2 regions of the Ruthenibacterium sp. genome follow, and region 2 is predicted to be linked to the other one. Evidence: riboswitches for the same ligand, from Rfam matches in the RefSeq annotation. Region 2 holds a riboswitch; the other holds the start of a gene.
What was found. Region 2 has a riboswitch for cobalamin ahead of IIY41_RS00985 (energy-coupling factor ABC transporter permease). Riboswitches for the same ligand answer to the same signal wherever they lie in the genome.
Positions count from the first base shown of each region.

Region 1: linked by a shared signal. The riboswitch ahead of IIY41_RS10800 (DUF4430 domain-containing protein) and the one ahead of IIY41_RS00985 (energy-coupling factor ABC transporter permease) in region 2 are both predicted to bind cobalamin.

Region 1 is NZ_JAFOIN010000090.1:381-7,702, forward strand. Features, by position in the region: gene IIY41_RS10785 (uroporphyrinogen decarboxylase family protein) at 1-828, shown strand, start outside; gene IIY41_RS10790 (DUF2284 domain-containing protein) at 858-1,406, shown strand; gene IIY41_RS10795 (ASKHA domain-containing protein) at 1,454-2,938, shown strand; adenosylcobalamin (AdoCbl) riboswitch at 2,992-3,131, shown strand; gene IIY41_RS10800 (DUF4430 domain-containing protein) at 3,210-3,608, shown strand; gene IIY41_RS10805 (hypothetical protein) at 3,610-4,113, shown strand; gene IIY41_RS10810 (helix-turn-helix domain-containing protein) at 4,173-5,438, opposite strand; gene IIY41_RS10815 (uroporphyrinogen decarboxylase/cobalamine-independent methonine synthase family protein) at 5,589-6,818, opposite strand; gene IIY41_RS10820 (Sapep family Mn(2+)-dependent dipeptidase) at 6,897-7,322, opposite strand, start outside.
Region 2 is NZ_JAFOIN010000010.1:5,746-13,067, reverse strand. Features, by position in the region: gene IIY41_RS01000 (energy-coupling factor ABC transporter ATP-binding protein) at 1-653, opposite strand, end outside; gene cbiQ (cobalt ECF transporter T component CbiQ) at 690-1,592, opposite strand; gene IIY41_RS00990 (energy-coupling factor ABC transporter substrate-binding protein) at 1,670-1,987, opposite strand; gene IIY41_RS00985 (energy-coupling factor ABC transporter permease) at 1,984-2,736, opposite strand; cobalamin riboswitch at 2,895-3,090, opposite strand; gene IIY41_RS00980 (helix-turn-helix transcriptional regulator) at 3,187-4,038, opposite strand; gene IIY41_RS00975 (ABC transporter ATP-binding protein) at 4,210-6,009, shown strand; gene IIY41_RS00970 (ABC transporter ATP-binding protein) at 6,012-7,322, shown strand, end outside.

The DNA.
Region 1 (7,322 bases), on a different contig from region 2:
CTTTCCGTGGAGGCCGAATGCTTCGGTTCCGCAATCCGCGTTTCGGACGAGGAAGTTCCCACCGTTGTGGGCAGCATCGTTTCCACCGAAGAAGAAGCACGCGCGCTGGCCGTCCCTCCCGTGGGCGCCGGGCGCACCGGGTTATACATCGAGGCCATTGAAAAAGCGGTCGGCCTGATCACCGACCGCCCCGTGTTCGCCGGCGTTATCGGGCCATTCTCACTGGCCGCACGTCTGCTGGACGTGACCGAGATCATGATCTATTGCTACGAAGAACCGGACATGGTCCACGTCCTGCTGGAAAAGGCCACACAGTTCATCACGGAATATTGCAAAGCCTACAAAGAAGCAGGCGCGAACGGCGTCGTCATCGCAGAGCCCGTGGCCGGGCTGCTCTCGCCCGCTCTTTCGGCAGAATTCTCCGGCCCTTATGTCAAGCAGATCGTGGATGCTGTTCAGGACGATTCGTTCCTCGTCATCTATCACAACTGCGGCAACAGCACCATCCAGATGATCGATTCCATTCTGGAAACCGGCTCCGCCGCTTATCATTTCGGCAACGCCATTGATATGGCCGAAATGATGACCCATATTCCGGCCGGCACGGTGGCTATGGGCAACGTGGACCCCGCCGGGGAGTTCCGGAACGGCACGCCGGAATCCATTCGTGCCGCCACGCTTGGCGTGATGGACGCATGCTGCAAGTATCCCAACTTTGTGATCTCCTCCGGCTGCGATATCCCGCCGCTCTCCCGCTGGGAAAACATCGACGCGTTTTTCGCCGCCGTGAATGAATTTTACGCCGGTACTGCCGCAGGCCGCGGCTGAACCGGGCCTTAAAACAAGGATGTGATGAAATGGATTACTCCGCACTGGCCGAGCAGGTGCGCGGGTTGGGCGCCTATAAGGCAGGCGTGGTCGATTTGCAGGATGTCCGCTTCGACCGCGCGTTCCGCGCAATGTGCGAAACGAACGCCTGCGGCAACTACGGAAAATGCTGGATGTGCCCGCCGGACGCCGGGGATATCGATGCGCTGATGAACGAAGCCCAAAGCTACCAAAAAGCGCTTGTATACCAAACGGTGGGGAAGCTGGAGGACAGCTATGATTTTGAGGGCATGATGGAGGCGGCGCGGCTGCACAACGAGCTTTCGCGGGCACTTGCCAAATGGTTCGCCACGCTGCCTTTCGCCAAAAAGCTGCATCTGGGTGCGGGCGGCTGCCACATGTGTGGGGTGTGCGCCAAACGCACGAATGAACCCTGCCGGCATCCGGAGCTTGCGATGCCCTCTCTGGAGACTTACGGCATCAACGTCTCAGAGCTTGCCGCCTCCAGCGGCATGAAGTACATCAACGGGCAGAACACCGTAACTTATTTCGGCGCGCTGCTGTTCTGCGAGGCATGAGCGCCGGCGGGCGGCAGTCAACTGTGGGAGGGAACGCTTTGGCAAAAGTGAGCGTCAACGGAACACACCTTGAAGCGCAGATGGGTGCGCTGCTGAGCAGCGTCATTCTGCCGCACCATGCACTGGAAATGCCCTGCGCCGGATACGGCCGCTGCGGCAAGTGCCGCGTCGTCGCCCACGGCGCGCTGAGCGCCCTTTCAGACGCAGAGCGGGAACACCTTTCCCCGCAGGATATCTCCCGGGGCGTGCGTCTGGCCTGCTGTGCCCGTGTGGAGGGCGACTGTACGGTAACGCTGGAGGGTGCTGCCGCCAGCCAGATCCGTTTGGCCGGCGAGATGCCGGATTTTGTGCATGACCCAATCTTTTCCGTCTGCGGAGCCGCAGTGGATATCGGCACGACTACGCTGGCGTCCTGCCTGTACGGGCCGGACGGTACGCTGCTGGCCCAGGCCAGCGCGCCGAATCCGCAGGCGGGCTGGGGCGCCGACGTCATCTCCCGCATCGAGGCCGCACTGCACGGCAGCGGCGATGCGCTGGCCGCCTCCGTGCGCGCCGGTGTGCGGGCACTGGTGTTGGAAATGGCCGCTTCAGCGCATATCTCCGCTGAAGCAGTGGACGCGCTGGTCATCACAGGGAACACCGCGATGCTGTACCTGCTCACGCAGACAGGCCCGGACTGTCTTTCCCATGCCCCGTTCGCCGCTTCCCGCCTGTTTGGAGAAACGCTTGCGGCTGGGGAGCTTGGCCTGCCCTGCCCCCATGCGCAGGTATATCTGCCCCGCTGTATGTCCGCTTTTGTGGGTGCGGACATCACCACGGCGTTGCTGGCCAGCGGCATCTGCTCCAAGCCGGACACCCGCATGCTGGTGGATATTGGAACCAACGGCGAGATCGCTCTTTGGCATCGCGGGCAGCTTTCCTGCTGCTCCACGGCCGCCGGGCCCGCCTTTGAGGGGGCCGGGCTTTCCATGGGGATGGCCGGAAAGACGGGCGCAGTGGATCACGTCCGCGTACAGGACGGCGTACTGCAGGCCCACGTCATTGGGGGCGGCGCGCCGAAAGGGATCTGCGGCAGCGGCGTCATCGACGCGCTTGCCTGCCTGCTGGAGCTGGAGCAGCTGGACGAAACCGGGCTTCTGGAGCAGGACCCTGCGCCCGTTGCGCCGCCTGTATGCCTGACGCAGAAAGACGTCCGCATGGTACAGCTTGCCAAAAGCGCCATCTGCGCCGGGCTTCGCACGCTGCTGCGCGTGGAAGGGCTTTGCGGGGCGGACGCCGCCGAGCTGGCCGTCGCGGGCGGCTTCGGCAGCTATCTGGATGTAAACAGCGCGGGCCGCATCGGCCTTCTGCCCGAAGAACTCGTTCCCCGTGTGCGCGTGCTGGGAAACGCGGCCTTGAGCGGCGCGGCCATGCTTTTGCTGAACAGGGGCTTTATCCCCCACAGCGAGGCCCTGGCTGCCGGAGCGAGGACGGTGGACCTTTCCACCAGCGCGGAATTCATGAACGCCTATACCGAAGGTATGTTTTTCTGACGCTCCCAAAGGGGCTTGCAAAAAACGTGCCTGTCCTGTACACTGTAGCATATACAATTGCATATTGCGCCGCGCATTTCCGGGGAAGCGGGTGAAACTCCCGCGCGGTCCCGCCACCGTATTGGGCTTTGCCCTCAGCCGGGGTACCGGGCACGGCGCTGTTCTCACGATTTACGATGGATGGATCGTGCGCGTCTGTTTTGTCAAAAAAGCCGCGCTCCCGGTCCGGGAGGCGCGGCTTTTTATTTTTGCTTTCAGGAGGAATTGAAACATGTCTGCACAAAAGAAAAAAACGCTGATCATCGTCTGCGCCGCGGTCGTTCTTGTGGCCGCAATGCTGGCGGTATGGTTTGCCTTTGGCCCGAAGGGTACCGCCGGGCAGAAGGCCATCGGCGTAACCGTCGTATACGCCGACGCGACCGCCGATGAATTCAGCTTCTCTACCGACGCGGAATTTCTGCGCCAGGCACTGGAGGAGCAGAAGCTTGTCGAAGGCGAAGAATCCCAATACGGTCTGTATGTAAAAACAGTCAACGGCGTGACGGCCGACGAGGCCAAAGAGGAGTGGTGGTGCTTCACGAAGGACGGCGAGGATGTGATGACCGGCGTTGACTCCACCCCGGTCGCGGACGGCGACCACTTTGAGATCACGCTGAAAACCGGCTACTGAGATGGGCAAGACGCGCAGCCTTGTTACCGCCGCGTTCCTCGCGGCGGTGCTGGTGGCTTCCAAATTCGCGCTGGACGGCCTGCCCAATATCGAGCTGGTGAGCCTGCTGGTCATCCTGTACACGCTGGAATATCCGCGGCTGGCCGTGCCCGCCGTTTATACCTATGTCTTTGTGTACGGCCTGCTCAACGGCTTTGGCATCTGGTGGTTCCCGCAGCTGTATATTTGGGCGGTGCTGATGCTGTTCGCCCGGCTGATGCGTCAAAACCGCTCTGTGCTGCTCTGGGCCCTGCTGAGCGGGCTGTTTGGCCTTTGCTACGGCGCGCTGTACGCTGTTTCCTACGCGGTGATGAACGGCGGCATTGCCGCGGGCGTTGCCTGGTGGGTAACAGGCATCCCATTCGACCTGCTGCACGGCGCGGGCAATTTTGTTGTGGCGCTGCTGCTTTATAAACCGCTGCGCTATTGCCTGCAGCGTACAAAGCAGCTTGGGCCGCAGGCATAAACTGTATTATATAAAAAGCAGACGGAGCTTTCAGCTCCGTCTGCTTTTTGTTCCTTCCGTCAGTCCTTCCGGGAGACCAGTATTTTTTCCCGGTATTCCCGCGGCAGCATCCCCGCCACACGTTTGAACACCTTTGTGAAATAACTCTGATCCTCATACCCCACAGCCAGGGAAATATCCGTCATGCGCAGCTCGCGGCGGCGCAAAAGTTCCTTCGCCTTGTTCACACGCACGCGGTTGAGGTACTCGTTGAACGTCACGCCCGTCTCCTGCTTGAAAATGCGGCTCAGGTAAGCCGGAGAAAGATATACCATCCGGGCGGTGTCCTCCAGCGTGATGCGCTCTTTGTAATTGACGCTGATGTACTGTGTACACCGGTGGATGATGTTGGCGTGCTTGGCGTCCGAGAAGCGGAACAGGTCGTCCATAAAGTGGTTCACCACGCCTGCAAGCCACAGGCAGAGCGAATCAATGGTGGTGAATGCGCCGATCCTGTAACGGTATTCATGACTCAGCCGCATCGTGTGCTCTGCGTCCGCGCCGTTCTCGATGGCTGTCCGGGAAATCAGCACCAGCAGCTCATACAGACGGGATTTCACAAGCTCCATATCCCCGCCGTCCACGAACAGGATCGCGCCCAGCAGCTCGTTCAAAAGACGGCGCGCGCCGTCGCGGTCCTTCCGGGCCACGCACTGCAGCAGCACATGCTCCTTTTCAAACGGATAGGGCGGCGGCGCTTCCTCTTGCTTAAGCTCCAGGATATAGGAAGTGATCTGCCCCTGCAGCTCCTCTGAATGGCCCGACTCCATCATTCTGTTTTCCGCCGAAACATTGTTCATAAACCCAACGGCCATGAACAAAAGCACCGAAAGCTGCGTCACCCGTTCTGTCGGCACAAAGGGAATATTCTCCAGCACCTGCACCGCGGCCTGTTTCTGTGCCTCTGTGAGGCGGACATTTTCCGTCAGCTCGCAGGCGATAAAATCCTGTTTTTCTACCATAATGAACGGGCCGACCGTGATTTTCGCCTCGGCGCCGCCTTCGCCCAGAATCGGAGAGACAAAGCATGTGAGCCCCATCGGACAAAAATAGATATACTTGCCGCCGAAGCGCTCGGCCTCCGTCATACCGTAGATATGCGCCTGCACGCACCGGTCGTGAGAGGCGCCTGCGGCGGCGCACATGCCGCAGCTCTCGCAGCCGTACCCGTATTCATCAAAAGCCCTGCCGGTTTTGTCGGACAGCGTGCAGCCCAGACCTGTGGATTGGGAAAAGGCCTTTGCACATTCCCGCGCCAGCCTGCGGTCGAATTGCTCGTATTCCATCTGCGTTCCCGCCTTTCCCCGTGCGCTGCTTTTCTCTCCTTTATCATACAATTTTTCGTTTGGAACATCAATAACATTAAAGCAAAAAAATCCCAAAGGCAGCATTTACCGGCTGCGCCGCATCCGCTTTATACGGTATGAGCCGCCGTTTTACCATTCACCGGCAACCTCTACTGCAATCTTGTGCCACTGCGCCAGCCGCTCGGGGTGGTACTGCACCGTGCTGACATCTTTCAAAATCAGCTCGCAGGTACATCCGTTCTCTTTTGCCGCGCGGCAGGTCTCCTGCAGTTCCCTGCGCACAAGCTCCGGGTCAAAGGAAGCAGCCGCCAGATAGGCCGGGTTCGGCTTGCGGGAGATGACATAGTCGCCGTGGATATGCTCTGCTCCCGCTCTGATATCCGCCCAGGGGCTCATGGAGATCTTGCGTACGTTTTTGATCTTGCGGATGTAATCGATCCGGTTGTGCAGCGGCTCACAGCAGCCGTAATAGACCAGGCCGAACTGCTCCAGCAGCGGCTTGACATATTCGACCTCATACTCTTCAAACATCTGGGGCGAGACAGACCCCAGCATCTGCGCCAGGCCAAATGTCCATACATCTCCCGGCCGAACGTTTTTTTCTTTGTCCTGCGGCAGCTCATCTGTATACGCGCCCGTACAATGTACCGTCGGCTCATATGCGTCGAACAGCTGCTTTTCCGTCAGCTGGTCGATCAGGCTCTGGCAAATGTCCGCCATGCGTCTGGCCGCCTTGTGCAGCAGCTCCGGCTCGTCCGCAAAAAAGAAGAAAAAGTTATCTGTCCCGATCGCCTCCACAAGGTCGTCCCAGATACCGCAGTGGAACATGCGCACGCCTGTCAGGCGCACCGGCAGTATCCCCGACACCATTTCGCTGACCTTTTCCCAGCGCTTTTTGTCCTTCGCCTCGTCCACGCGGATGTCCGGGAATTTCAAATTTTCAAGGTCGCTTTCGCTGCTCAGCTGGCTGACATACGAGTGGCTCACCACATCATTTCTTTCGTCAGCGGCCAACGTCACTTCCCGGCGCACAACGCCGTGGTGGTACCCCTCGATGGTTTTGGGCAGTTCCAGATACGGCTCGAATACTTTGTCCGCGGGAAAATATTTTGCCTGGTACAGCTGTTTGCGCAAAGCATCCTCCACAATACGGGCGTCCGCATCCCTGCACCGGAGCTTCAAGTCCCCGTCCACATCCAGCTCATGCCAGGGCAGCTGGTCTATCATGATCAGAGGGCGGCATTCGCGCAGCCCGTTCAATGCCTTCCACAGAGCGCGCCGCTCTTCATTTACGGGCGCAAACGCGACCTCCCGGTATTCTTTTGCCAGTTGTGTAAGAATTTGTTGATCCGCATTCATGCTTTCCGCTCCTTTCGCCGTGCCCTTCGGCACGGGCTTCTTTCACAGGACATCCTTGCTTCCCCGTCTGTCTCTGCCTCAAAGCTCCAGCTTCATCAGTCGTGCAATTGCAAGAATATAGATGCGCAGCGCTTTGTACAGTTGCGCCATTTCCATGGCCTCGTCCGCACCGTGGGGGGCGCCCGCCCAAACAGGGCGGGGCTGGTCCGTCTCGCCGGGACCGTAGCTGATCGCATTTGCAAACCGGCGCGCATAGGTTCCGCCGCCCATCGCAAAAGGCGCGTCGCTGCGGTTCGCCAGCTCGTTGTAGGTATTTGTCAGCGTGCGGATCTCCGGAGAATTTGGGTCGATGCAGAACGGAGCGCGCATGGCGCCCGGCTCAAAGCTGCCGCCTGCGTTTTCCGCCAGCGCGCACAACGCCGCGCGCAGCCTTTCGCCGTCCATGGCGGCCGGGTAACGGATATCTACGCTTTGACGCAGGCGGCCCTGCTCAAGACGTACCAT
Region 2 (7,322 bases):
AGCCGTCCCCCGCGGAACACCAGCACCCGGGTGGCCCAGCGCCATGCGAAATCCACGTCGTGCGTTGCAACCATAAGCCCCAGGCCCTGCTCCGAGAGCATTTGAAGATTTTGTTCCAGCAGGCGGGTATTTGCCGGGTCCAGGCTGGCCGCTGGCTCGTCCAGCAAAAGCATCTGCGGCTCCATAGCCAGGGCGTCGGCCAGCGTCACCCGCTTTTTCTCCCCGCCGGAAAGATACTGCGGCGCACGGCCCCGGTATTCCTCCAGCGCAAAACTGCGGATGGCCGCATCCACGCGGGCGCGTACCTCGCCTACGGGCAGGCGCAGGTTCATAGGGCCGAAGCTGACCTCCTCCTCCACGCTGCCGCCCAGCAGCTGCACCTCCGGGTCCTGGAACACAAGCCCCACGCCCCGGCGCAGCACGTTCAGCTGCTTTGCGCCGCCGCCCACCGGCGCGCCCCGAAACAGGATGCGTCCCGCACCGGGGCGCAGCACGCCGTTCGCCAGAAGGAAAAACGTGGACTTTCCCGCGCCGTTGCTGCCCAGCACCGCCACGCGCTCGCCGGCGCACACCTTCACGCACACGTCCAAAAGCGCCTCCCGCTCTTCCTCGTATGCATAGGAAACATGTTCAAACCGAAGGATCTCTTCCATTTTCCCTCCTGCCAACCCTTTTACAAAACCGCCGTGTCATGCGCCGCACACAAGCGCCAGCACCATGCCCGCCGTCAATGCGCCGCACACAAGCGCGTGCGGCGCGCGCACGGGCTTTTCCCGCGTCAAAAAACGGATGCCGCCGTCATAGCAGCGGCTCTCCATCGCGTCAAAGCACGCCTGTGCCCGCCGGAAGCTGTGCGCCAGCAGCCCGCCGTATACCCGGCCCGTCGTGCGCAGGCTGCGCACCGGCCCGGCATAGCCCAGGCGGCTGGCGGCGGCGTCCCGCATGCTGCGGAACGTGGCAAACAAAATAAAGATGTAGCGGTAGATCAATACCGCCAGATCGCCCACGACCTCCGGCACGCGGGCGCGCCGCAGCGCATCCAGCAATTCCGGCACGGGGGTGGACAGGCTGAGGAAATACAAGCAGCCCACCGCGCCCAGCGCCCGCGCCATAACGAGCCGGGCCGCCGTTTGCGCCGGGGCGCGCAGGACAAAATACCCGCCCAGAAACGGGACGTTTGCCACGCCGCCGGGCGCAGACGCGTATTCCCACAGCAGCGCAATACCGCTCAGCAGCAAAAATGTAGCAGGCGCGCCCAGCAGCGACAGATAGGCGCGCGGGCGTACGCCGCCCGCCGCCGTTAACGCGGACGCTGCAAAAAACAACGCCAGCGGCGGCCACGGGGTGCGCGCCAGCAGGCACAGCGCCAGCAAGGCCGCGCAGCACCAAAGCTTCAGGCCCGGGTTTACCGTCAAAAAGCGGGAACGCCGCGCCAGCACGTCCACCGTCAGCGCCGCGCCGTGCGTGTGGCCGTGCAGCAGCAGCAGCAGCGCGCCGCCCAGCGCTAAGGAAGCTGCGGCCGGCCAGGGGCCTGGCAGCGCGCCGGCCGTCAGGCTCCACGCCACAAAGCTCCCAAGCAGGGCGTTGAACATATTCCCACCTCCTGCCGGACTTTTTGAAAAAGCATGTTCACCGGGAGCCCCCGCGCAAAGCGGCGTGCGAAAGAGCCTCATTCCAAGGACTGTGCGGAATATTTTTTACGCGCGGCAAAATAGCCGAAGCCGTAGGCCAGCACGCCCACGCCCACGCCCGTCTGGATGCAAAACAGCAGGCTCTCGATCTCTCCGGGCAGCTCGCCGCCGAGCAGTGTTTCCAAAACCGGCGTGAACCACGGCTCATATGCTTCACCCTGAATCTCCTCCACCATCCGGCTTCCGGCGTCATCGCTGCCGCCGAACTCCGCGCCCGGCGCAAGGAAGAAGGGCACGACAGCCAGTACCAGCACAGCGGCCAGCAGCGCCAAAACGGTTTTTGTATTCCTGCTCACTGCAATCCCTCCTTCAAAAAGCCGATCTCCCGCAGCTCGGGCCTGGCACAGCTTTCCAGCCCCATCACCACCAGAACGGTCAAGATGCCCTCGATCGCGGCCAGCGGCAGCTGCGTGGGCGCGAAAACGCCCAAAAAGCGCACCGCGCTGGCTGCCACGCCGCCTTCCGCAGCGGGATAGGCCATCGCAAGCTGCAGGCTTGTAACGCAGTATGTAAACAGATCGCCCAGAGACGCCGCCAGAAATATCGCCAGCTTACGGTTCACACGCGCCTTTTTGCACAGGGCATAAACACCCCAGGAGACCAGAGGCCCGGCGATGGCCATGCTGAAGGTATTGGCCCCCAGCGTGGTGAGGCCGCCGTGGGCAAGCAGCACCGCCTGGAACACCAGCACGATGAGCCCCAGCACCGCAGCGTAAGCCGGGCCAAACAGAATGGCGGCCAGGCCGGTGCCCGTCATGTGGCTGCAGCTGCCTGTGACGGACGGGAGCTTGAGCGACGAGATGACAAAAATAAACGCGCCGGACATCGCCAGCAGCAGCAGGGCCTTGCGCTGCGCTTGCACCGTGCGGCGCAGCCGGACCACGCCCGCCGCCAGGAACGGAAGGCACAGCGCCCCCCATGCCGCACAGTATGCCGGCGGAAGATACCCTTCCATGATGTGCATGGCATAGGCGCTTTGCGGTACAAACAAAACGCCGCCCATGACCATGGAAAACGCCAAAAATCGCTTTTCACACTTGGTCATTGAACATTCCTCCTGTTTCTTTTGTTGTGCGCCGCAAAAAAACCGGACCTTTCTCATTTATGAGAAAGGCCCGGTCAAACAAAGTGTCCTAAAAAACGGCGCACCCTGATTTTTACCGCGCAGGCGTTTCGTCCGTCCGCCGCGCGTCCCTGCCCTTCCGGCAGCATCGCCGCAGGGCAGGTCTTCCGGCTTGGGCGTCAGCGCCCCGGCTTCGTCTTCCCGTGTGTACCCACAGTGACGTTTTGAAGCCGGAACTGTTCCCTTACGGCGGCGGTCCCGCACAGGCTTTGCACCTGTTTCCCTATTCTCCCGGCCGCCTCAAAGCGGCCGGGCACCCTGCAGCATTTTGCCTATTCACAGTAACACAGTTTTTGCTCCGGCGCAAGCGCGGAGAAACAACCCGTCAAAAAACTTCCAAAGCCATGGCTTTTTTACCAAGCGCACAGGGCGTTACGCGCCTTTGCGCCGCTGCCCGTCCTGTGCGCCCCACAGGGCGCCGGTGCGGCTTTTGCGGTACTGGCTCGGCGTCTGCCGGAACCGTTCCTGAAACACACGGTTGAACGTCCGCAGGCTGTCGAAGCCGGATTCCATGCTCACCTCCAGCATGCTCAGCTCCGTCGCAGCCAGCAGGTCGCGGGCGCAGTCCAGCCGCAGGGCGTTCACATATTCCCGGAAGCTGGTGTGCAGCCGCGCGGAGAACACGTGCGACAGGTGATATTTGCTGACGCCCAGCTCCTTTGCAATGTGCTCCAGCGAGAGCGGCTGACGGAAGTTCCGCATGATATAGCGCACCACGCTGCTCGTCAGATCCATGGCTTTCGGCTCCGGCGCCGGCTCCAGTGAGAGTTCGGGCAGAACGTGCGCCAGGATCAAATGGAGCAGCGCGCGGGAAATGCTGCTGTCCGCCCCGGTACACCGGCAGCGGTAAAGGCTGTGCAGGGCGTACAGCACATCCGGGTCCAGCGCTTTCCCGCACAGGTACGGCCGGCGGGGGCGGCACTGCGTCAGGCTGGGGAAATAATCGCCCAGCAGAGACGTGCCGCAGACGGCCATCATATACCGGCTGTCCGCTTCCCGGCACTGGTAGCTGTGCACCGTGTTGGGAAACACCACCGCCAGTTCTCCCGCCTTCAGCTCACGGAATTCCCCGTCTATCCCAACGCAGACGCAGCCGCTCTGCACCAGAAAAAGCTCCAGTTCACCATGCAGATGGGAGGGGAAATTGAGCCGTTTGCCCATCTCCACCTGAAGCTCGCGTCCGCTTCGTTCCTCGTAATAAGCATAGGCTTTTCGTTTTTCCATATATGCCTCCCACGGGATGCCCCAAAACGCAATATTTGGCCACAAAACGATTCCTTCTGTCCGGTATTATATCATACCGGATGATATAATACAGCCAAATAAAGCACAAAAACCGGAATGATTTTTCGTCGTCCGGCGCTTTTGAATTTTACAGGTTAGAGGGTCTTTACAATGCAACAGCTGCAATGGCTTTCCGGCTGCATGAAGGACAAACGGAAATGGTTCTGGCTGGCGATGGCGCTGGCCGTTGTCTCGGCGGGGCTGTGCGTGGTGTTCCCGTTCATCACGCAGCAGATCACGGACCGGGTGCTGGTGGGACAAACGCTGCCGGACGGTTCCGTGCAGCGCCAGACACAGCTGCTCGTCCCGCTGGTGTGCGTTATGATCGGCGCGCAGCTTTTGCGCTCGTGCGTACGCTACGGCATGACGGCGTCTCTGGAGTATGTGTCCCAGAACGTCCAGCAGGACATCCGCCGCCATTTGTACGACAACCTGTGCACCCAGGACGCGGGCTTTTATACGCGGTACCGCACGGGCGACCTGATGACGCGCCTGACGGGCGATCTGGACATGGTGCGCCACACGGTGTGCTGGATCTCGTACAACGCGGTGGAGAGCACCTGCCTGTTTCTGTTTTCCATGACATATCTGTTCAGCGTGAACGCCGCGCTGACGCTCCTTCTGCTGGCCGTTGCCCCGGTGATCCTTGCATGCTCGTTCCTGTTTTCACGCACGGTGTATCCTCTGTATGCGTCCCTGCGGGAAAAGCTGTCCCGCATGAACTCGGTGGCGCAGGAAAACATCGCGGGCAACAAAACGGTGCGCGCGTTCGTGCGCGAGGCCTATGAAAACGAAAAATTCGAGAACTGCAACGAAGAATACCGCCAGGCAAACCTCAAGGCCAACTTTCACTGGCTGAAATTCTTCCCCTACATCGAGGGCTGCGCCCAGCTTATGGGGCTTTTGTCTGTGCTCTTCGGCGGCCTGTTCATCATCCAGGGAAAAATGACGGCCGGCGACCTCGCCGCCTTTTCGCTGATGTCCTGGGGCCTGTCGGAGCCGATGCGCGCGCTGGGCACCTACCTGAACGATTTTCAGCGGTTCCTCACCTCCGCCGCAAAGGTCATTGAAATTTATTTTGCCCGCACGCGGATCGAGAACCCCGAGCACGGGCGCACCGAGGGCGAATGCCGCGGCAGCGTGGAATTCCGCGGCGTTACCGTCGCTTACCCCCACAACAGCGCCCCCACGCTGAAGGACGTCAGCTTTTCCGTAACGCAGGGGCAGACGCTGGCCATACTGGGCGCCACAGGCAGCGGCAAAACCACGCTGGTGGACGCCGTCACGCGCATGCTGGACGTCAGCGGCGGCACGGTGCTGGTGGACGGCGTGGACGTGCGCCTGTGGGACCTTCAGGCGCTGCGGCGGCGCATCGGCATGGCGACGCAGCGCGTGCAGCTCTATTCCGACACTGTCAGCAGCAACATCGCGTACAGCGCGCCCGACGACATCTCCGAAGACGACGTCGCCCTGTACGCCCGCCTCGCAGCCGCTGATTTCATCTGCTCGCTGCCCGAGGGCTTCGACACCATCATCGGCGAGCAGGGCACCGGGCTTTCCGGCGGCCAGAAGCAGCGCATCGCCCTGGCCCGCGCGCTGGCAAAGCAGCCTGAGATCCTGATCCTGGACGACACCACCTCGGCGGTCGACCTGGAGACCGAAAAGCAGCTGCGCAAAAATCTTCAGGAGCTTCCCTATCCCTGTACAAAAATCATTGTTGCGCAGCGCATTTCCGCTGTGCGCAGCGCGGACCAGATACTCGTATTGCAGGACGGGCGCATCGCGCAGCGCGGCACCCATGAACAGCTCGCGGCCTGTGAGGGCTATTACCGCGACATCTGCCTGCTGCAGGGCGTGCAGGGAATGCCCGACGCGCCCGCGGCAAACGCCCCGGCAAAGGAGGTGCGCTGACCATGGCAAAACGGAACACCTTCGGCGTGGACGAAACGTTGGAAAGCACTTTCAGCTGGGAAATGATCCGGCGCTGCTTTGTGTACATCCGCCGGGAGGGACGCCTGTTCCTGCGCGCGTTCGTGCTGCAGGCGCTGGCCATGGTGGCGGGCCTGTGCGGGCCGCTGTTCTCGGCCCGCGTGCTGGACGAGGCCGTGCCCGCGGGGAACATCCCCATGGTGCTGGCCTGCTGCGCGCTCATGCTGGCGTGTATCGCCGTCAACATTCTGTTCACCACATTGTCCAGCCGGTGCGTCAACGTCATCGGCCAGAACATCGTCCATGACCTGCGGCGCGACCTGTACGAGCACCTGCAGAAGCTTTCCTTCTCCTATTTCGACAGCCGTCCCCACGGAAAAATTCTCGTGCGTGTCATCAACTACGTCAACTCGGTGGCCAACATCCTGTCCAACGGGCTCATCAGCCTGTTCCTGCAGATGTTCAACCTGGTGTTCATTGTTATTTTCATGCTGCGCATGGACGCGCGCCTGGCGTGCGTCGTGCTGGCGGGGCTGCCGTTCGCCGTCGGGTTCATCCTGTTCATCAAGCCCATGCAGCGCAGAGGGTGGCAGGCGTACTCCAACAAAAGCAGCAATATGAACGCCTACCTCAACGAGAGCATCACCTGCATGAAGATCACCCAGCTTTTCGCGCGGGAGCAGTACAACGCCGACGTGTACGACGGCCTGCTGCGCGATTCCAAACGCGCCTGGTACAGCGCCGTCGTGCCGTCCATGGCCGTTTCCCCTGTTATCGATCTCATCAGCCGCAGCGTGACGGTGGCCATCATCGTATACGGCATCTTTGCCGCCAAGCCCGCCGTTACCGTGGGCGTGCTGCTGGCCATGATGAACTACGCCTCCCAGTTCTGGGGGCCCATCAACCAGCTTGCCAACATCTACAACAACTTCATCAACAACGTGGCATATCTGGAGCGTATCTTTGAGATGATCGACGAACCGGTCGAGGTGCAGGACGCCCCCGGCGCCGCAGTGCTTCCGGAGATCCGCGGCGATGTGGAGTTCCACGACGTCTCTTTCGCCTATGAAAAGGATATCCTTGTGCTCAAGCATGTGAATTTTCATGTGAAGCAGGGCGAGAGCGTGGCTCTGGTGGGCCACACGGGCAGCGGAAAAACAACCATCATCAACCTGCTCAGCCGTTTCTACAACTGCACCGAAGGCCGGGTGACCATTGACGGCGTGGATATCTCCGGCGTGACGCTGGCTTCGCTGCGTGCCCAGATGGGGCTGATGATGCAGGAGAGCTTCGTA